DNA from 3 places in the Mesorhizobium sp. BR-1-1-10 genome. Region 3 is predicted to be linked to each of the others. Evidence: riboswitches for the same ligand, from Rfam matches in the RefSeq annotation. Region 3 holds a riboswitch; each other region holds the start of a gene.
What was found. Region 3 has a riboswitch for cobalamin ahead of LB555_RS12805 (aromatic ring-hydroxylating oxygenase subunit alpha). Riboswitches for the same ligand answer to the same signal wherever they lie in the genome.
Positions count from the first base shown of each region.

Region 1: linked by a shared signal. The riboswitch ahead of bluB (5,6-dimethylbenzimidazole synthase) and the one ahead of LB555_RS12805 (aromatic ring-hydroxylating oxygenase subunit alpha) in region 3 are both predicted to bind cobalamin.
Region 2: linked by a shared signal. The riboswitch ahead of LB555_RS28765 (DUF1636 family protein) and the one ahead of LB555_RS12805 (aromatic ring-hydroxylating oxygenase subunit alpha) in region 3 are both predicted to bind cobalamin.

Region 1 covers NZ_JAIUIL010000007.1:43,671-50,903, forward strand. Annotated here, with positions in the region: gene LB555_RS16495 (hypothetical protein) at 1-71, opposite strand, end outside; gene dxs (1-deoxy-D-xylulose-5-phosphate synthase) at 220-2,157, opposite strand; gene LB555_RS16505 (pirin family protein) at 2,233-3,153, opposite strand; gene LB555_RS16510 (DUF2277 domain-containing protein) at 3,193-3,459, opposite strand; gene LB555_RS16515 (exodeoxyribonuclease VII small subunit) at 3,552-3,803, opposite strand; gene LB555_RS16520 (histone deacetylase family protein) at 3,807-4,733, opposite strand; cobalamin riboswitch at 4,912-5,094, shown strand; partial or broken gene bluB (5,6-dimethylbenzimidazole synthase) at 5,166-5,771, shown strand; gene LB555_RS16530 (hypothetical protein) at 5,888-6,871, opposite strand; gene LB555_RS16535 (TetR/AcrR family transcriptional regulator) at 6,962-7,233, opposite strand, start outside.
Region 2 covers NZ_JAIUIL010000019.1:49,377-56,609, reverse strand. Annotated here, with positions in the region: partial or broken gene nuoE (NADH-quinone oxidoreductase subunit NuoE) at 1-303, opposite strand, end outside; gene LB555_RS28795 (NADH-quinone oxidoreductase subunit D) at 304-1,494, opposite strand; gene LB555_RS28790 (four helix bundle protein) at 1,561-1,938, opposite strand; gene LB555_RS28785 (NADH-quinone oxidoreductase subunit C) at 1,973-2,575, opposite strand; gene LB555_RS28780 (NuoB/complex I 20 kDa subunit family protein) at 2,580-3,161, opposite strand; gene LB555_RS28775 (NADH-quinone oxidoreductase subunit A) at 3,152-3,517, opposite strand; gene LB555_RS28770 (winged helix-turn-helix domain-containing protein) at 3,852-5,051, shown strand; cobalamin riboswitch at 5,081-5,288, shown strand; gene LB555_RS28765 (DUF1636 family protein) at 5,326-5,754, shown strand; gene cobW (cobalamin biosynthesis protein CobW) at 5,757-6,794, shown strand; gene cobN (cobaltochelatase subunit CobN) at 6,814-7,233, shown strand, end outside.
Region 3 covers NZ_JAIUIL010000005.1:274,600-281,832, forward strand. Annotated here, with positions in the region: gene LB555_RS12780 (ABC transporter ATP-binding protein) at 11-1,123, shown strand; gene LB555_RS12785 (DUF680 domain-containing protein) at 1,197-1,445, opposite strand; gene LB555_RS12790 (DUF680 domain-containing protein) at 1,516-1,722, opposite strand; gene LB555_RS12795 (DUF680 domain-containing protein) at 1,792-1,998, opposite strand; gene LB555_RS12800 (DUF680 domain-containing protein) at 2,068-2,268, opposite strand; cobalamin riboswitch at 2,761-2,963, shown strand; gene LB555_RS12805 (aromatic ring-hydroxylating oxygenase subunit alpha) at 3,077-4,324, shown strand; gene LB555_RS12810 (hybrid-cluster NAD(P)-dependent oxidoreductase) at 4,402-5,502, shown strand; gene LB555_RS12815 (PqqD family peptide modification chaperone) at 5,644-6,075, shown strand; gene LB555_RS12820 (serine kinase) at 6,108-7,157, shown strand; gene LB555_RS12825 (glycosyltransferase family 2 protein) at 7,154-7,233, shown strand, end outside.

The DNA.
Region 1 (7,233 bases), on a different contig from region 3:
TAGGGCGTTTCGGCGGCAGCCGGTACGACCATCACCGCCAAGAAGGCCGCGCCGCACAGAAGCGTCTTCATTCTCGTTGTCTCCCTGCCTGGCTGTGATCTAGCAGGGCGGCGTTGAAAAACGGCCAAGGGACAGGGTAAGCAAAACGCCAAATGGCAGCGTTAACAGTGCCTTATAAAATCGAGCCGGCAAACTGATTCAAGCTGTTGAGGTTTTGATTCAGGCGCGCTGGGCGCGGACCGTATGACCGAGCGCGGTGAATACGGTGCACACGATTCCGGCGACGTCGAGGCCAGCATCGGCATACATCTTCTCTGGCTTGGCGTGGTCGGTGAAGTCATCCGGCAGCACCAGCGGGCGTACCTTCAGGCCGCTTTCGAGCAGTCCTTCATGGGCGAGGAATTGCAGCACATGGCTGGCGAAGCCGCCAATTGCGCCCTCCTCCACCGTCACCAGAACCTCATGCGAGCGGGCCAGCCGCCGGATCAGATCCTGGTCGAGCGGCTTGGCGAAACGGGCATCGGCGACCGTGGTGGAAAGCCCGGCCGCGCCGAGTTCCTCGGCCGCGATGAGGCAATCCTGCAGCCTTGTGCCGAAGGACAGGAGGGCAACCTTGCTGCCTTCCCGGACGACGCGGCCTTTGCCGATCTCCAGAACAGAGCCGCGCTCGGGCATGTCGACGCCGACGCCGTTGCCGCGCGGATAGCGGAAGGCGATCGGCCCGTCGTCATAGCTGGCGGCGGTGCGCACCATGTGACGCAATTCCGCCTCGTCGGCCGCGGCCATTACGACAAAGCCCGGCAGGCTTGCCAGGAAGGTGGTGTCGAACGCGCCGCAATGGGTGGCACCGTCGGCGCCGACAAAGCCGGCGCGATCGATGGGGAAACGCACCGGCAGTTTCTGGATCGCGACGTCATGGACGACCTGATCGTAGGCACGCTGCAGGAAGGTCGAATAGATCGCGGCGAAGGGCTTGTAGCCTTCCGTCGCCAGGCCGGCGGCGAAGGTCACCGCATGCTGCTCGGCAATGCCGACGTCGAAAGTCCTTGACGGAAACACCTCGCCGAACAGGTCGAGGCCGGTGCCGCCCGGCATGGCGGCGGTGACGGCGACGATGCGGTCGTCCTCGCGCCCCTCCTGGATCAGGCTTTCGGCAAACACCTTGGTGTAGGCCGGTGCATTGGCTGGCGCCTTGGCCTGTGCGCCGGTGATGACGTCGAATTTGTTGACGCCATGATACTTGTCGGCAGCCGCCTCCGCCGGCGCGTAGCCCTTGCCCTTCTGGGTGACGACATGGATCAGCACCGGACCCTTGCCGTTGTCACGGACATTTTTCAGGACCGGGATGAGATGCTCCAGATTGTGACCGTCAATCGGGCCGATGTGATAGAAGCCGAGTTCCTCGAACAAGGTGCCGCCGGTGACGTAACCGCGCGCATGCTCGACCGCGCGGGTGATGGCTCGATCGGCCCGCTTGCCTAGATAGGAGGTCAGCTTCTTGCCAAAGTCGCGCAGGCCGACATAGGCCTTGCCGGAAGCCAGACGCGCCAGATAGGCGCTCATGGCGCCGGTTGGCGGGGCGATCGACATGTCATTGTCGTTGAGGATGACGATGAGGCGCGCATCGAGCGCGCCGGCATTGTTCATCGCCTCATAAGCCATGCCGGCCGACATGGCGCCGTCGCCGATGACGGAAATGACATTGTTGCGGCCACCTGAGAGGTCGCGGGCGGCGGCCATGCCGAGGCCGGCCGATATCGATGTCGAGGAATGGGCGGCGCCGAACGGGTCATATTCGCTCTCGGCTCGGCGGGTGAAGCCCGACAACCCGCCTTCCTGGCGCAAGGTGCGGATGCGGTCGCGACGGCCGGTCAGTATCTTGTGCGGATAGGCCTGGTGGCCGACATCCCAGATCAGCCGGTCATCGGGTGTGTTGAAGACATAATGCAGTGCCACGGTCAGTTCGACCACGCCAAGGCCGGCACCGAGATGGCCGCCGGTGCGCGACACCGCGTCGATCAATTCGAGGCGAAGCTCCGATGCCAATTGCGGCAAGTCGCTCTCGGCCAGCGTGCGCAGGTCGGCCGGGACGCGAACCCTATCGAGAAGCGGCGTATGCGGCGTTGCGTTCACGTTGGGCCCAGACTTTCTGTTCATCGGCGGGATAGGCCGCCGGCCGGCGAAAGTAAATGCGTGTCGCTGACGCGGACGGTCAGCCCCTCACCGATCTTCTCAGCCTTCCGGCAGCGGGATGAATTCTTTCTCATCGCCAGGAACGATATCGAAGCGGCCGGTCTTCCATTCCTGCTTGGCCTGCTCGATGCGCTCCTTGGACGAGGAAACGAAATTCCACCAGATGTAGCGCTTCGAACCGAGAGACGCGCCGCCGAACAGCATGAAATGCGCACCCGTCGATGACGATATGACGATCTCGTCGCCGGGCCGGAACACCAGCAGCCGTTCCGCTGGAAAGACATCACCCGAAATCGAGACCTCGCCCTCCAGCGTGTAGATGGCGCGCTCCTCGGCATCGGGCGGGATTTTGACGCTGGCGCCGGGCGCCAGCCGCAAATCTGCATAGAGTGTCTCGGAATCGGCCCGCACCGGAGACCGCAAACCCTGGAAATCACCGATGACGACGCGGCCGCTGACGCCTTCGGCGTCGATTTCGGGAAGCCGCAGCGCCGCTGTGTTCTCGAACACCGGCGCCACCTCTTCCTTGCCGTCCGGCAGAGCCAACCAGGTCTGCAGGCCGGAGATCGACATCGGCGCGCCGCGCAATTCCTGCGGCGTGCGTTCGGAGTGGACGATGCCGCGACCGGCCGTCATCAGGTTCACGTCGCCGGGTTGAATGACCATTTCGGTGCCGAGCGAATCGCGGTGCCTGATCTTGCCGTCGAACAGATAGGTCACGGTCGACAGGCCGATATGCGGGTGGGGACGGACATCGAGCGCCTGGCCCGCGCGCATGATCGCGGGACCCATTCGATCGAAGAAGATGAACGGCCCGACCAGGCGCCGCTTGGCGGTCGGCAAGGCGCGACGCACCTCGAAACCGCCAATGTCCTTGGCGTTAGGGATAACCATCAGCTCGATCTGGTCGCTGGCGAAGGCATCGCCGGCCTCAGGGTCCTTGCCGGGGAAAAAGCTCATGAACTCTCCTCGTCAGCGGTCAGTGGGCGCTTGGGCATATCAGGCGAACCGGATCGCCGCTTTCGCTTTTAATTTGGCCGCCACCTCTTCGCGATTGCGCGGATGCTGGTGGGTTTCGAGGGAATCGAGCAATTCGCGTGCGGATGCCGCGATGGCTTCGACCGCATGATCGAACGCATGCTGGTTCTTGGCAGAAGGCCGCGTCGTGCCGCTCAGCTTGCGGACAAACTGCAGTGCCGCGTCGCGGACTTCGTCGTTGGTTGCCGGCGGATCAAAATTGAACAGGGTCTTGATGTTTCTGCACATCGCTTCCGTATCTCCTCTTGTCCGTTTCAATCGGGACGAACTGTATCCTCAATGATGATCGTGTCCAAAAACCGGTAAGGCTGCTCCGGACCTCAGTCCGCGTCGAGCGGCTCGGTTCCAACCGGCTTGCCGTCGCGCGACAGCCTGATCTTCTCGACCTTGTCCTCGGCGGCCTTCAGCAGCCGGTCGCAATGAACCTTCAGCGCCTCGCCGCGCTCGTAAATCCGGATCGACTGGTCGAGCGGCACGTCGCCACGCTCCAGATCATCGACGATCTTCTCCAGTGCGTCGAGTGCCTGTTCAAAGCTCATCGCCTTGACGTCTTCGTTGATCTCACCGGTCATCATTTATCCTTTCATCAGTCGCCCGACATGGGCGGCGACCGAAAATGCCAATCCCTGCAGATCGTAGCCGCCCTCGAGCAGGCTGACGAGCCGGTTGCCGCCGTGGATTGCGGCGCGCTGCATCAGCTGGCCGGTCGCCCAGTCGAAATCGTCTTCGGTCAGATTGATTTCCGCCAGCGGGTCGCGATGGTGCGCGTCGAAGCCGGCCGAAACGATAATCAGATCCGGCGCGAAATTGTCGAGTGCCGGCAGCACGCGCGACAGGAACGCATCGCGAAACACCTCGCTGCCCGTCCGAGGCGCCAGCGGCGCATTGACGATGTTGCCGGCGCCGGTCTCACTCTTCGCGCCCGTGCCGGGATAAAGCGGCATCTGGTGCGTCGAGCAATAGAGCACCGAGGGATCGTCCCAAAAAATATCCTGCGTGCCGTTGCCGTGGTGCACGTCCCAGTCGACGACCGCGACACGCTCGGCGCCGTGCTTCTTCTGCGCATAGCGCGCTGCGATTGCCGCCGTGTTGAAGAAGCAGAAGCCCATGGCCGTGGTCTTTTCGGCATGGTGGCCGGGCGGACGGGCGGCGACGAAAACGTTGTCGGCGCGGCCCGCAAAGACGTCGTCGACGGCAGCATTGGCGGCACCGATCGCCGTAATCACCGCTTGCCAGCTTTTCGGGCTGGCGGTGGTGTCGGCGTCGATGCGGGCAATGCCTTCGTCGGGGATGGCGGCGCGGACACGCGCGACGAAATCGGCGGGATGCGCGTAGAGGATGGTCGCCTCGTCGCCGTGCGGTGCCTCGACGCGGTCAAGCGTGGCAAAAGCTTCGTCGTCGAGCACGCGCTCGATGGCGCGCAGGCGGTCGGGCCGCTCGGGGTGACCGGGCGGCGTGATGTGTTCGAGAAAGATCGGGTGCGTGTAGAGACGGGTGGCCATGCCCCCTATCTAGTGCCCCGGCGTCGTGATGGCCATGCGTTGCGGCTTGATCGCTGGGGAAAATCGAACCTGCGTCCATTCATGTCGCTGCGGGCATTGGCGTCGCCGGCCCTTCGGCGTAAGGTCGCAACCACTGCCTGGTGCCCGCCGGGCTGTTTGTTTTAGCGGCATTCTGCGACGCCAAGTGATTCCACTTGGCTGCAAATGCCTTGGCGGGAGAATCGGGAACACGGTTGAACTCCGTGGCGTGCCCAACGCTGTGAGGGGGACCGCGCCGGTAAATGCCACTGTCGATGACGGGAAGGCACCGGACGCGGGTCGATCCCGAGCCAGAAGACCGGCCTGGCAGGCATCGTCATCCGCATGGTCAGGCGGATGACATCGATTGCAATCGCAAGGGGACAAGCGATGCCGGAAGCTATGACCGCTCCAATGGGCGATGGATTTGACCAGATTGCGCGCGACGCTGTTTACCGCGCCATCTTCACACGGCGCGACGTCCGCAACCATTTTACATCGGAGACGATCGACGACGAGGTGCTGGCGCGGCTGCTGCTTGCCGCCCATCACGCGCCGTCGGTCGGCTTCATGCAACCCTGGAATTTCATTATCATTCGCGATGCCGCGTGGCGGGCGGAAGTGCGCGACCTGTTCCTGGCCGCGCGAGAACGGGAACTGCCTGAAATCGAGGCAGAACGGCAGGCGCTCTACCGCAAGCTCAAGCTCGAAGGCATTTGCGAAAGCGCTCTAAACATCTGCATCACCTGCGACCGCGAGCGCTCGAAAGGCTCGCCGCTGGGGCGCTGGCACAATCCGGAGATGGATCTCTACAGCACGGTCTGCGCGGTGCAGAATTTCTGGCTGGCGGCACGCGCCGAGGGCGTTGGCGTCGGCTGGGTCAGCATCATCGAGGCGCAAGCGCTGAAAAGCCTGCTGGCCATTCCCGATCAGGTGACGCCGATCGCCTATCTCTGCGTCGGCCGCGTTTCCGAATTCGCACCGAAGCCGGATCTCGAAACACACGGCTGGGGCCGGCGGCTGCCGTTGCCCGAGCTTATCATGAGCGAGACTTTTCGCGGACAAGGCGAAGCGCTGCTCAAATCAGCAGTGGCGCGCCTCGGTACCGTCGCCGGTGCGCCCGCGAGGCCGGTTGATCAGCTCGTCGCGCCGGCAGTGCCCCACCGTGAGCCACCGAAAGAAGCCAGTGCCCTGTCCTTGAGTTCCCTGAACTTCGACGAGGCTTCGGCCAGCCTGGCGTCCCAGGCGGCATCGGGCACCTGACCCTCGATGGTCTTGAAATAGACCTGCATCAGGCAGGCAATGGCGAACGGCTCGATGAAGGCCGCCTTGAAAGCCCAGGCAAAGACGATTGCCAGCACGAAAGCCCAGCCGGCGAGCTGCCCGGGCATGACGTAAAGAATAGCGGCTGCCGGAGCCAGCATCAGCAGGAAAATCACGAACGACACGCCCCACATGATGACCCCTAGCCAGACGGCGTTCTTGACCATGGTCTTGCTGTTCTGGGCGTAGAGCACGACGCCTTGGCGCGCGGTTTCGAACGGCGAGGACGAACTGACGCGGATGTTGTAGCCGAGAATGATCTCGTCGACATAGGTCAGCGACAGGCGAATCACCGTGTTGAGGAACGAAACCAGGCCGCTCAGGCCAGGAATGGGCAGGAAGGCCGCGATGCCGCCGAGCAGGCCGGTGATGGCGCGTATGGCGCCCTTGACCAATTGGTCGACGACGAAAAGGATGTTGGCCTCGGCAAAACGCTCGGTCACGACCTCTTTCGCGTAGGCGATCTGGTTCTGGCCGTTGGGAATATCATGGCCGTCGATCAGATGCACCATGACGGCGATATGGCCCGCCTTGACGACGTAGAGGATGTATTCGCGGATCCAGTAGACGGCGATCGAGACGATGCCGAAACCGACCACGCCGCCCCACATCGCAAAAGACAATGGTCCGTCGGGATCGGTGGAAATATGGCCGACGCCATAGCCGACGGAGGCGCCGGTGCCGGTGGCCACGATGTAGGCCAGCGTGATGCCGAAATAGACGATCATGCGAAAGACAATGAAAGGCCAGGTCCGCATCATGATGGACACCGACCTGCCGATATCGAAATCCCACATGCCCCGAATCTCCCCTCAGAGATGGCTGCGGAGGATGCGCTCAAACCGGCTATTGTCAATTGCAGGCAGTGGCGGGACTGCCATGGTGGTTCATCTTGAAAGCGCTTCCGGCTTTTTCAGCAGGCCTTCGAGCAATTGCTTGAACGCGGCCACCACCATCTTCGATGTCGTTTCGGGATCTTGCGAATTGGCGATGCGCTGCGCGGCCTGGCTGCTCGCCCCATTGATCAGCCGCGCTGCCGACTCCGGGTCGACGCCGGGGACGACCACCCCTTCCCGCTGCAGCGCTGTCAGATGATCGGTCATTGAACCGACGCAGGCATTGGCATTCGACCACAGTGCCGGATCGCCCAGCACAGCCG
Region 2 (7,233 bases), on a different contig from region 3:
GGTGCCGCAAACCTGGATGTGCGCACGGGTGCCAACGGGGTTCAACTGGTACTGCGTATAGAAGGTCGCGACCTCGAGGCCGCGGATACGCGGCATGCCGAGCATGTCGGAGATGGTCTCGATCGCCGCCTTGGTGACCCAGCCCTCCTGCTCCTGCGCTATCATCAGCAGGGGAATGATCGCCGACTGCTCGCGGCCCTTGGGATACTTCTTGATCCATTGCTTCGCCGCGGCCGCATTCGCCCGGTTGAAGGCGAAGGAGGCTGGCTGGACGCTGGCTTCTGCGAGACGGCGGACTGACATTTAGCGATCGACCTCACCAAACACGATGTCGAGGGAGCCGAGGACGGCGGTGACGTCGGCCAGCATGTGGCCGCGGCAGAGGAAGTCCATGGCTTGCAGATGCGCGAAACCGGGTGCGCGCAGCTTGCAGCGGTAGGGCTTGTTGGTGCCGTCGGAGACCAGGTAGACGCCGAACTCGCCCTTTGGCGCCTCGACCGCCGCATAGACTTCGCCGGCCGGGACGCGGTAGCCCTCGGTATAGAGCTTGAAATGATGGATGAGCGCTTCCATCGAGCGCTTCATCGCCTGGCGCTTGGGCGGCACCACCTTGCCGTCGAGGTTCGACACCGGGCCGGTGCTTTCCTTGCCGAGCAAGAGATCGATGCACTGGCGCATGATCCGTGCCGACTGGCGCATTTCTTCCATGCGCACGAGGTAGCGGTCGAAACAGTCGCCATTCTTGCCGATAGGGATGTCGAAATCCATTTCCGAATAGCATTCATAGGGCTGCGACTTGCGCAGGTCCCACGGCGAGCCCGAACCACGGACCATGACGCCCGAAAAGCCCCAGGCCCAGGCGTCGGCCAGCGAGACGATGCCGATGTCGACATTGCGCTGCTTGAAAATGCGGTTGCCGGTGAGCAGCCTGTCGAGATCGTCGAGCGATTTCAGGAAAGGTTCGATCCACTTGCCGATGTCCTCGACCAGCTGGCGCGGCAGGTCCTGGTGGACGCCGCCGGGCCGGAAATAGGCCGCATGCATGCGCGAGCCGGAGGCGCGCTCATAGAACACCATCAGCTTTTCGCGCTCGACGAAGCCCCACAGCGGCGGCGTCAGCGCGCCGACATCCATGGCTTGCGTCGTCACATTGAGGATGTGCGACATGATACGGCCGATTTCGCAATAGAGCACGCGGATCAGCTGGCCGCGCCTCGGCACCTCGATGCCGAGCAGGCGCTCGGCGGCCAGCGCGAAGGCGTGCTCCTGGTTCATCGGCGCGCAATAATCGAGCCGGTCGAGATAAGGCAGCGCCTGCAGATAGGTTTTTGCTTCGATCAGCTTCTCCGTACCGCGATGCAAGAGCCCGATATGCGGATCGACGCGGTCGACGACTTCGCCGTCCAACTCCAGCACGAGGCGCAAAACGCCGTGCGCGGCAGGGTGTTGAGGTCCGAAGTTGATGTTAAAGTTGCGGACGGAGGTTTCAGCCATTCTGGCGCCTCTGGCGAAGAGTCAGTAGTGAGTAGTGAGTAGTGATCATCAATCTCAATGCCTGCTTCATTCCGCCTGCTTGGCCTGCACCGTTCGGATAAGAGATCTCATCATTTTTCCAATCTCTTCGCATCGCAGCAGCAGTTCAATCTCATTGTCTTTTCGCAGCAAGCCGACCCGGCATGCCAGTAGTATGTGCGTTTCCAGTTCCTTCAACGAACCTTGCGCCATGCGCAAAAATTGAACGAACGAACCTCTGTTTTCGCGACCGTATCCCTCCGCGACATTCGCCGCGATCGAAACCGCCGATCGGCGCATCTGAGAGGTCATGCCGTAGATCTCTTCTTTCGGGAAGTCCTTAGTGTGGCGGTAACAGTCTTCAGCGAGCGTCATCGCTGATTGCCACACCTTCAAGTCGCGATAAGATTCGATCCGTCGCTCCAACTTTTCTCCTACTGACTACTCACTACTTCCCTACTCACTGTTTCGCTTTTTCGTCGCCGGGCAGGACATAGTCGGTTCCCTCCCAGGGGCTCAAAAAGTCAAAGTTCCTGAATTCCTGCTTCAGTTCCACCGGCTCGTAGATGACGCGCTTGGCTTCGTCGTCGTAACGCACTTCGACGAAACCGGTCAGCGGGAAATCCTTGCGCAGCGGATGGCCTTCGAAACCGTAGTCCGTCAGCAGGCGGCGCAGGTCCGGGTGGCCCGAGAACAGCACGCCATAGAGATCGTAGGTTTCGCGCTCGAACCAGTCGGCGCCAGGATAGACGCCGGTGATCGAAGGCACCATCGTCTCCTCGTCGGTCTGCACCTTGATGCGAATGCGCACATTCTGCTTCGGCGAAAGCAGGTGATAGACGACGTCGAAGCGCTTGGCCCGCGACGGGTAGTCGGCACCGCAGACATCGATGATCGAGATGAACTGGCAGCGCGCATCGTCGCGCAGGAAGGTCATCACCTCGATCAGGTTTTGAGGCTCGACGTGAACGGTGAGCTCGCCATAGGCGAATACCGCATCGCCGAAGCGGCCAGGCAGCTTCTCGCCGAGATAGGTCGACAGTTCGCTTAAGGAGGCGGCCATGGATTTACCGTTCGATCGTGCCGGTGCGGCGGATCTTCTTCTGCAGCAGAAGAATGCCATAGAGCAGGGCTTCGGCGCTCGGCGGGCAGCCGGGCACATAGATGTCGACCGGCACGACGCGGTCGCAGCCGCGTACCACCGAATAGGAATAGTGATAGTAGCCGCCGCCATTGGCGCACGAGCCCATCGAGATGACGTAGCGCGGCTCCGGCATCTGGTCGTAGACCTTGCGTAGCGCCGGCGCCATCTTGTTGGTCAGCGTGCCGGCGACGATCATGATGTCGGACTGGCGCGGAGACGCCCGCGGCGCGACACCGAACCGCTCCGAATCGTAGCGCGGCATCGAGGTGTGGATCATCTCGACCGCGCAGCAAGCCAGACCGAAGGTCATGAACATCAGCGAGCCGCTACGCGCCCAGGTGATCAGCGCCTCGGTCGAGGTGACCAGAAAACCCTTGTCGGCAAGCTCATTGTTGATTTCGAGGAAGAAGGGATCGTCCTCCCCTACCGGCCTACCGGTGTTGGGGTCGATAATACCTTTGGGCTTCGGCGCGACGAGGGTGCCTGAACTGTCGTTCAATCCCATTCCAGCGCTCCTTTTTTCCATTCATAGGCAAAGCCGATGGTCAGCACTGCCAAAAACACCATCATTGACCAGAAACCGAGCATGCCGATCTTCGAGAAGGACACTGCCCAGGGGAAGAGGAAGGCAACTTCCAGGTCGAATATAATGAACAGGATCGACACCAGGTAGAAGCGGATGTCGAATTTCATGCGGGCATCGTCGAACGAGTTGAAACCGCACTCGTAGGCGGAAAGCTTTTCGGGATCGGGGTTGCGATACGCCACCAGGAACGGAGCCGCCAGCAGCGCCAGGCCGACGACCAGTGCCACGCCGATAAACAGGACGATGGGCAGGTACGAACTGAGAAGTGCGTTCATGCAGCGGCTTTCCGTTGGCGCCAATCCACTTTGACTACAGCACCGAACCTTAATGCGGAAGCGTGACAGATTAACCGCTGAACCGTTTTAAGGGCCTATGCTGCAACGCGGCGAGGGTTAGCGCAGCACTTCCAGCGAAGCAAGTCAAACCTTGTTCAAAACACCGAGCTGGACGGCATTCCGGGAGAAACTGGTCCCATCCGCTCCTGTTTGATTTCCTTCGCCTTTAACTCCACTTTTCTCTCCTGACAGGGTTGCCGCCAAAACCCTGCTAGCATGGACGGGAATCACGCCGGGCAATGACGCCAGACAGGTCCATCAGGGACGCATACGCATGAAGGAAAAGATCTCGCTTGCCGCCGCCCGGCGCATCGCCCTCGCCGCCCAGGGATTTCTCGATCCCCGCCCCGCCGGCACGCCGGACCGCCGCCATTTCGCCCGCGTTCTGTCCCGCACCGGCCTGTTGCAGATCGATTCCGTCAGTGCGGTGGTGCGCGCTCATTACATGCCGCTCTATTCGCGTCTCGGCCCCTATCCCCTCGCTTTGCTCGACAACGCCGCCGTAACGCGCAAGCGCACCGTCTTCGAATATTGGGCGCATGAAGCCTCGTTCCTGCCGGTCGAGACCTACCCACTGATGCGCTGGCGCATGCAGCGCGCCGAGCAAGGCGATGAAATGTATCTGGGGCTGGCCAAATGGGGCCGCGAGCACGCCGCCTATATAGAAGAGATCTACCGCGAGGTCGTCGCGCGCGGGCCGATCGCCGCTTCGGCGCTCGAAGGCCAGAAAGGCTCCGGTGGCTGGTGGGGTTGGAGCCATGCCAAGCACGCCTTCGAATGGCTGTTCTGGGCCGGGCGCATCACCACCGCGCACCGGCGCGGCTTCGAGCGCTTTTACGACCTGCCGGAGCGCGTGCTGCCGCAGGCGATCCTCGATCTGCCGGTACCGACGCCTGAGGACGCGCACCGCGAATTGCTGCGCATTTCCGCCCGTGCCCATGGCGTGGCGACATCAGGCGACCTGCGCGATTATTTTCGGCTCTCGCCGGCCGACATGAAAGGCCGGCTGGAGGAACTGGTCGAACTCGGCGACTTGCTGCCGGTCCGTGTCGAGGGCTGGGACAAGCCGGCTTACCTTCACAAGGACGCCCGTATCCCGCGCAAGATCGAGTCCCGCGCTCTGCTGGCGCCGTTCGATCCGGTCGTCTTCGAGCGTTCGCGCTCGGAGCGGCTTTTCGACTTCCATTACCGCATCGAAATCTACACGCCGGCCGACAAGCGCCAATACGGCTACTATGTCCTGCCTTTCCTGCTTGGCGACAGGATCGTGGCACGCGTCGACCTCAAGGCCGACCGGCCGGCCAGTGTCCTGCGTGTCCATGCGGCCTATGCGCAGGCCAATGCACCGGCGGAGACTGCGGCTCAACTCTTCGAGGAATTGAAGCAGATGCAGGGCTGGCTTGGCCTCGAGCGGATGGAAATAACGCCTGCCGGCGATCTCGGCCCGGCGCTGTCCGACATCGCGGTGTCGTAAGCTCGCGTTGACACCACTGCCCGCAAGAGCCTAAATCCCATCCAGACGGTCTCCTCTCGGCAAAGGGAGGAGCCAAGAGGGAATGCGGTGCGGGATTGAAGATCCCAAATCCGCGGCTGTCCCCGCAACTGTGAGCGAAGAGCCAAGGCCGAAAGCCACTGGGATTGTCCCGGGAAGGCGGCTACCCAAGGCGATGACCCGCGAGCCAGGAGACCTGCCGTCTGGAATGCAAGAATCCGATCGCCTGGCGGGTTTTCCGGGCAAGGAGCCTGATGTGGATCGCGACAGCAGTTTTTCGGCTGAAACAACCGACATTTCGTCCGGCGGGGATCATCCCCTGGTCGGCATCACGGTCATCGTCTGCGCTTCCTGTCGCGACGAGACCGGCTCCGATGCCCATCCCCGGGCCGGCGAACTTTTGGCCGAAGATACGCGCCAAGCCGCCTCGGGCGAGAAGATTCGCATCCGCACGGTCGAATGCCTCGGCAATTGCAAGCGCCGGCTGAGCGCCGCGGTCCTGCGCGACGGCTGCTGGAGCTATGTGTTCGGCGATCTGACCACGACCAGCGGCGCCGATCTCGTCACCGGCGCGAAACTCTTCGCCACCTCGAACGACGGCCTCATTCCCTGGCGAGGCAGACCCGATAGCCTCAAGCGCGGCCTCGTTGCCCGCATCCCTCCCCTCGACATGCTGAAAGATTGATCATGACAACATCTCTGTCCCGCGTTCCCTGCACCGTCGTCACCGGCTTCCTCGGCGCCGGCAAGACGACGCTGGTCCGCCATCTCCTGGAAAACGCCGGTGGCAAGCGGATTGCCATCATCGTCAACGAGTTCGGCGACATCGGCATCGACGGCGAGATCCTCAAGGGATGCGGCATCGACACCTGCCCAGAGGAAAACATCGTCGAACTGGCCAATGGCTGCATCTGCTGCACCGTGGCCGACGATTTCGTGCCGGCGCTCGACCAGATCCTGTCGCTGACGCCTAAGGTCGACCATATCCTGATCGAAACCTCGGGCCTCGCTCTGCCCAAGCCGCTGGTCCAGGCTTTCCAGTGGCCGACGGTGAAGAGCCGCGTAACGGTCGATGGCGTCATCGCCGTGGTCGACGGTCCCGCACTGGCGGAAGGCCGCGTCGCCAACGACATGGACGCCCTGCAGGCGCAGCGCGCGCAGGACGAGAGCCTCGACCATGACGACCCGGTCGAGGAAGTGTTCGAGGACCAGATTGCCTGCGCCGACCTGATCATCCTGTCGAAGAGCGACCTGATGGATGCCGCCGGTTCAGCCCGCGCCAACGCCATTATCAACGAACACTCCGCCCGCGCCGTGAAGATCGTGCCGACGTCTCATGGCAAGGTCGATCCCTCGGTGCTGCTCGGGCTCGGTCTCGCCGTCGAGGACGACATCGAGAACCGCAAGTCCCACCATGACGGCGCATTCGATCACGAGCATGACGACTTCGACACGTTCATCGTCGACATTCCCTCGATCGCCAATCCCGACGAGCTGGCAAAGCGCGTCGCCGCGGCCGCCGAACAGGAAAACGTGCTGCGCGTGAAAGGCTTCGTCGAGGTCGGCGGCAAACCTATGCGGCTCCTGCTGCAAGCCGTCGGCCCGCGCGTCAATCATTACTATGACCGCGCCTGGACCGCTGGGGACGACCGCCGCTCGCGGCTCGTCGTTATTGGCCTCAAGGGGCTGAACCGCCCGGCGATCGAACGTATCCTCGCCGGCTGATTTTCAGGCCCGGGCCGCGATGCACATCCTCACCACGACCTCCGCCTCGCTCGACGACCTCGCCGAGCCTGTCGATCTCAGGCAGACGCCAGCGGATATCGTGGCCCTGTCCTTCACCGACAGCGATCTCGCCGGACTGGCCGCGGCGTGGAAGGCCGATGCCGGTCGCCTGCCCTCGATGCGGCTGGCCGCACTGCGCGACCTGCGCCATCCCATGTCCGTCGACCTCTGGATAGACAGCGTCGCCCGCCACGCCAAAATCATCCTGGTGCGCATTCTCGGCGGCTACGACTGGTGGCGCTATGGCTGCGACCAACTGGCGGTGATTGCCCGCGAACGCGGCATCAAACTGGCGCTGCTTCCCGGCGAAAGCCACGACGAGGATCTCAGGCTGGTCGAAGCGTCGACGCTGCCGCGCGCCGAACTGGACGGCCTGCTC
Region 3 (7,233 bases):
GAGGAAACCAATGGCCGATGTCAATTTGAGACAAGTGAAGAAGTCCTATGGCAATCTTAACATTCTCCACGGCATCGACCTCGACATCAAATCGGGCGAGTTCATCGTCTTCGTCGGCCCGTCGGGCTGCGGCAAGTCGACCTTGCTGCGCTCGATCGCCGGGCTCGAGGAAATCACGTCGGGTGAACTCAAGATCGACGGCCACGTGGTCAACGACGTGCCACCCTCGAAGCGCGGCATCGCCATGGTGTTCCAGTCCTATGCCCTCTACCCGCACATGACCGTCTACGACAACATGGCCTTCTCGATGAAGATCGGTGGGGAAAGCAAGGCCGAGATCGACAAAAGGGTTCGGCAAGCCGCCGAGATCCTGCAGCTGACCAAATATCTCGACCGTCTGCCCAAGGCGATGTCGGGCGGCCAGCGGCAGCGCGTCGCCATCGGCCGCGCCATCGTGCGCAATCCGAAGGTGTTCCTGTTCGACGAACCGCTGTCGAACCTTGACGCCGCATTGCGCGTTGCGACGCGCATCGAGATCGCCAAGCTCAAGGAATCGATGCCCAACACGACCATGATCTACGTCACGCACGACCAGGTCGAGGCGATGACGCTGGCCGACCGCATTGTCGTGCTGAAGGACGGGCACATCGAGCAGGTCGGCACGCCCATGGAACTCTACAAGAACCCCGGCAACCTCTTCGTCGCCCAGTTCATCGGCTCGCCGGCCATGAACATCCTGCCGGCGACGGTCGACAAGACGGGCAATCCGACCATCGTCAGCCATGTCGGCGGCCGCAAGGCGACGGTGCCGATCGCGACACCTGCTTCGGCAAAGGGAGCGGCGGTCAGCTTCGGCGTACGGCCGGAAGATCTCGCGATCGCCAGCGGTGCGGATTATCTGTTCGAGGGGACCGTCGATTATCTCGAACAGCTTGGCGAGGTCCAGCTGGTCTATGTCGATATCGGCCGGGCCGACCTGCCGCTGGTGACCAAGCTGCCGGGCAATGTCGAGGTCAAGCGCGGCTCGACGCTGCGGCTGACCGCCAATGCCGGCGATCTCCATATCTTCGATGCGGATGGTCGCTCCTTTGCCCTCCACGAAGCGGAAGCAAAGGCGGCCTGAAGACGGCCGTCCGGTAATGAAAGAACAAGAGCGGCGGGCCTGGCCCGCCGCTCTTGTTGTCTGCACAGGCTGGTTAGTTGTTGCCGAAGAGATTGCGATCGGCACCCTGATGGGCCGGCTTCTGCACGTCGCCGGACGAGTTGAGCAGCTTGTAGACAGGCGAATCGCTGTTGCGGATCGCACCTGTATGCGACGTATCGACATTGACAGTCGACGAAGCAGTGGGCTGGTTGACGCCGTTGGAGCCATAATTGTCGCTGCCGGCGAAGGCGCTGCCGGAGACGGCCAGAACGGCGGCGGCGGCAATGAGGATCTTGTTCATTTTAGGTACTCCTGAATTTTGGAAGTCCCGCAGACCGGCGGACAAAAGCCTACCGGCCGTGGGATGGCCATTAGTGGCCGAAGAGGTTGCGGTCGCTGCCCTGCTGGACAGGCGCCGAGGTGGCCGGAGCCGACTTGCCGATCGACGCGGTATTCGAATTGTCGGTCGAAGCGGCAGCAGCCTGATTGGCGCCGTTGGAGCCATAGTTGTCGCTGCCGGCGAAAGCGCTGCCAGAAAGGGCCAGAACGGCGGCGGCAGCAATAAGGATCTTGTTCATGTTAGGTACTCCTGAATTTTGGAAGTCCGGCTGCCGGCGGGCCAGAGCCCACCGGCCGTGGGATGGCCGTTAATGGCCGAAGAGGTTGCGGTCGCTGCCCTGCTGGACAGGCGCCGAGGTGGCCGGAGCCGACTTGCCGATCGACGCGGTGTTCGAATTGTCGGTCGAAGCGGCAGCAGCCTGGTTGGCGCCGTTGGAACCATAGTTGTCGCTGCCGGCGAAAGCGCTGCCGGAGAGAGCCAGAACGGCAGCGGCAGCAATGAGGATCTTGTTCATTTTAATACTCCTGAATTTGTAGGGTCCACCAGCGCGGCAGGGTCACCCGCCGCGTGCCGGGGATCGCTATTAATTGTTGCCGAAGAGGTTGTGGTCGGCGCCCGTCACAGGCGTCTGGGCAGCCGGCTCCGACTTCTTGGTCGAAGCGGTGTAGGAGCTGTCGACAGTGGCCGTGGGGGTCGCGGCGTTCGAACCATAATGGTCGCTGCTAGCGAAGGCGCTGCCGGAAATAGCCAGAAGGGCGGCGGCAGTGAGAATGATCTTTTTCATTTTTGTACTCCAGTATTTTTCCCGTCCGTCTAGCGGCGTGTCTTGGGATTAAATCGCGTCGTTCGGACAGCCCCGATGTGGGAGAGCCCCCTTGCCGTTTCCAATCACGAAGTTGTTCAGCGTGGACCATGACTCCACCACTTGAAATTGTACCAACGCCTTCTACATGTCTTATTTTTCCATTTGATATCAAATACTTGCATAAGATCACGGCCCGATCACCAACTGTGTCGGAAGGCTGGGCGTTCACACCGTCCTGCACGCACCGTCAACAGAAACGAACCGTTCGGTTCGATTTTAGACTCTGCTAATAGTCACTTTTCGAAACCATTAACCCTTTTCCGGCCCGGCTGAGGGTCGAAAACGGTGCCCGCGCGCCTGGCGAGAAGAGGCGATTCCCCCGCTGCAACCGCGCCGGGACGATCCCGCGTACGTGTCGCGCCGCATGGATGCGATGTCGCTTTCGTGCCGATGTCGCAAACCCTGTCGTGATTAGATCGAGCGATCTCAGGTGCCGCTGCGTGACGACGGAGCGGAGAATTGGGAAGCCGGTCAGATTCCGGCGCTGCCCCCGCAACGGTGGTGGAGTTCAAGTCGCAACGGGAGACCACTGGGCGAAAGCCTGGGAAGGTGTCGCGATGGTCCGCCAGGACAACTCCAGAGCCCGGAAACCAGCCCGAGATCGCTAGAACTCGACTGATCGCGGTGGGCGGTCAAGGGGCGGATGGTGTTGTCCGGCTTTCGCCGGCTTGCGCCCAGTCCTTCCTCCATCACCACCAGTTCAGTCCTTGAAAAATGAGGACAGGACATGGACGCGCGCAACGACATGCTGAGGCTTTTGAACGGCCGCAGACAGGGCCTTTCGCTGGAACAGCCCTTCTATACCGACCCGGACTACTTCAAGCTTGACATGGAACTGATCTGGTATCGCGACTGGCTTTTCATCGGCCATGATTGCGAGTTGCCCAAGCCGGGCAGCTTCATCACCGTGCAGATCGGCGATTATCCGGTCGTGCTGGTGCGCGATCAGCAGGGCAAGATCAACGCTTTCCACAATTCCTGCCGCCATCGCGGCAGCCGCGTCTGCAACACCGAGAAGGGTATGGCCGCCAAACTGGTGTGTCCCTATCACCAGTGGACCTACGAACTCGACGGCCGGCTGCTGTTCGCCCGCCAGATGGCCGATGGGTTCGACAAGAGCCAGTTCGGGCTCAAGCCGGTCGCCTGCGAAAGCGTCGCCGGCTATGTCTTCATCTGCCTGGCCAAGGAGCCCGCCGACTTCGCGCCGATGCGGGCGATGATCGAGCCCTATCTCCTGCCGCACCGGCTGAGCGAGGCCAAGATCGCCTTCGAGAGCACGATCATCGAGAAGGGCAACTGGAAGCTGGTCTGGGAAAACAACCGCGAATGCTACCATTGCGCGGGCAATCATCCTGAGCTGTGCAAGACCTTCCCGGAAGCGCCGACCGTGACCGGCGTGCAAGGCGCCGACAGCGATCCGGAGATGCTGGCCCACTGGGCGAGGTGCGAAGCTGTTGGCCTGCCCAGCAAGTTTCGCATCGACCCGGCTGGACAATACCGCGCCACCCGCGCGCCGCTGCTGCGCGATGCCCAGAGCTACACGATGACCGGCAAGCGGGCGGTGAAGAAGAACCTGTCCGACAGCGTCTCGGCCGACCGGATCGGCACGCTGATGCACTATCACTACCCGACAACCTGGAACCATATCCTCGTGGATCATGCGGTGACGTTCCGCGTGTTGCCGGTCAGCGCCACGGAAACAGCGGTTACGACCAAATGGCTGGTCCACAAGGATGCCGTGGAAGGCGTCGACTACGATCTCGCCGAACTCACCCATGTCTGGACCGAGACCAACGACCAGGACCGCCGCATCGTCGAGGAAAACGCCTTCGGCATCCTGTCGCCGGCCTACGAGCCCGGTCCCTATTCGGAGCTGCACGAGGGCGGCGTCATCCAGTTCGTCGACTGGTACGCGCGCTTTATCGGCCCACGGCTTTCCGAAGACGGCCGGCCTGCTCTGCGCAGTGTCGCCTAGCGCATGTCGGCCAAAACTGTGCAGCGGCTTTGGGATCACGACACGCCCAAAATGAAAGGTATGCAGGGATGAACGCCATGACTGATCTTGGGCTCTATCGCCACCTCGACCAGATGGCGCCGTGGAACGACAGGCTGCAGGTGCTGGAAGTAACCGGCGTCAGCGACGAGGCGCCCGACGTCAAGACCTTCACCTTCCGCTCCGACAACCAGACCTGGTTCCGCTACAAGCCGGGCCAGTTCGTGACGCTGGAATTGCCGACACCGGACGGCCCGCTGATGCGCACCTACACGCTGTCATCATCGCCGTCACGGCCATTCTCGATCGCGGTGACGGTGAAGGCGCAGGCGGGCAGCGTCGGCACACGCTGGATGTTCGATCACCTGACGCCCGGCTCGCACGTCAAGGCCTATGGACCGGGCGGCGGCTTTTCGCTGCACAGCCACCCGGCGGCGAAATACCTGTTCATCTCGGCCGGTTCGGGCGTGACGCCGATGATGTCGATGCTGCGCTGGCTGAACGACTGCGCGCCATGGACCGATGTCGGCTTCGTCAATTGCGCGCGGCGCCCGGAAGAGATCATCTTTCGCAAGGAACTCGAACTGCTCGGCGGCCATATGCCGGGCCTGTCGCTCGGCTTCATGATCGAGGAGCGGTCGAGCCGCGAGGGCTGGTACGGCCATATGGGCCGCATCGACGCCATCCGGCTGCCGCTCCTGGCGCCCGATTTCCGCGAACGCGAAATCTTCTGCTGCGGCCCCGACCCTTTCATGCGCGCCGTGCGCGGCATGCTGGAGGCCGCCGGGTTCGACATGGCAAAATACCATCAGGAGAGCTTTGCCGCGCCGGCGATGGAGGAAATCCCGGCGCCGTTTGCCTCGCCGGCTGAAGACGGCGCGGCGATTTGCGTCCAAGCCGCGACGCCGATCCGCTTCGCGCTTTCGGATGTCGACGCCGATTGTGTCGCCGGCCAGACCGTGCTGCAGACGGCGCGCGCCTCGGGTGTGCGAATACCGGCCGCCTGCGAATTCGGCCTGTGCGGAACTTGCAAAGTGAAGAAAGTCTCCGGCAGCGTCGAGATGAGCCACAATGGCGGCATCCTCGATCATGAGATCGATGATGGCTTCATCCTGGCCTGTTGTTCCAAGCCATTGTCGCCGCTTGAAATCGAGGCTTGATCCGCCCGGCTTTCGACTGAACCCGGAAATGGTCCCGCGTTGCCGGCAAAGGTTACCTTGCCAAGGAAGACCTGAAAGTTTACAGGCGTTGTTGGTGGAAGCGGTCCTGCTGGCGGGCAGGAAATGCAGGACGGGGCAACAATGACGCATGACTCCCACGCCTATGCGGTAGCGAGCCGGGATATCGTTTTCGAATCTTTCGATGGCGAGGCCGTGGTGCTCAATCTTGCCAATGGCAAATATTTCGGCTTTTCCGATTCCGGCAGCAAGGTATGGCAGGCGCTTTCATCCGGCGCGGACGCCCAGGCTCTGGTCGGGCTGAGCGCCGGCGGCTCGACAATAGGCCAAGCCGAACTCGAACGCTTCATATCGCAATTGCTCGAATTGGGTTTGCTGGTGCGCTTGGACGCGGCGGCGCAGCCTTTGCCGGGCGATTTGCCTGCCGAGCTTGCCGCCACGAACGAGCCGCTCAATGTGAGCATTCACGACGACCTCGCCGACCTGATCGTCGTTGATCCCATCCACGAGGTCGAGGAACCTCTCGGCTGGCCGGCGGTCAAGCAGGCTTCCTGACGGGGCGGCCGCAGCGTGATGGAAGGCGATTGATGCCGCGCGTCACGCTCGAAACCTTGCCGGATTACGCCAGGTATCTCATCGCCGCCGCTGAAGGCGCGGCCGCGTGCTATCCGACCATGCGAAAGGTTCGCCTGCCCTGGCTTGAACTGACCGTGCATCTCGGTCACGGCGTGCTTGCCGATGCATTGGGCCATGGTTTTGTCGAGACCGGGCATGACCAGCCGGCACCGTCCACGGGTCGCATCTTCATCGCGCATCCCGGCATTGACGGCATCCCGGAGCCGGCGCACTGGGGCGATGCCCATTTCACCGAGCACGGTTTTGCCAAACGGCTCGCCGAAGCCGGTTTGCGCGGGCACCATTTCCACGACCTGGATTTCTGGCAGGTCTACGATCCGCACCGCCGCGTCGGCGTGCAGCTGATGGCCTCGGCCGATGCCTTTCCGCCCTGGGAGCCGGGAGCACCGCTGCGCGCCTTCCTGCACTGGGAATATGCCGCGCGCGGCATGCGGCTGACGCATGCCGGCACGCTTGGCATCGACGGCAACGGTATTCTGCTTGCCGGCTCGGGCGGGGCCGGGAAATCGGGGACCGTCGCCGCCGGCCTGCTTAACGGGCTCGACAGTGTCGGCGACGACTATGTGCTGATCGATCTCACCGACGGCGTGACCGCGCGCCCCCTTTTTTCGACGTTGAAGCAGGACACGGAAGGTTTCGCCCGGCTGGGCCTGCGGCAGCGGCTAACGGCGCAAGGCCCGCTGAACTGGCAAGGCAAGCACACGTTCCATATTCATGATATCGCGCCTCGGCCGGTGCCCGCCATGCTGGACATCGTCGCGCTGGTGGTGCCACATATCAGCGGAGGCGGAGCAAGTTCGATTATGCCGGTGTCGCGCAGGGATGCCATGATTGCCTTGGCGCCGTCCGGCATCGCCCAGATGCCGGGCGAGCGCGAAAGCGGCTTTCGCTTCTTCAGCGAATTGACGCGCCACCTGCCGTGCTTCCGTTTGTCCCTCGGCATCGACCCGGCAGAGATCGCCCGCACGATCGAGGATTTCCTGACACGAGGCGCCCGGTGAAGCTCAGCGTGATCATGCCTGTGTACAATCGCGAGCGCTATGTCGTCTCGGCGCTGCGCTCGCTCGTGCGGCAGCA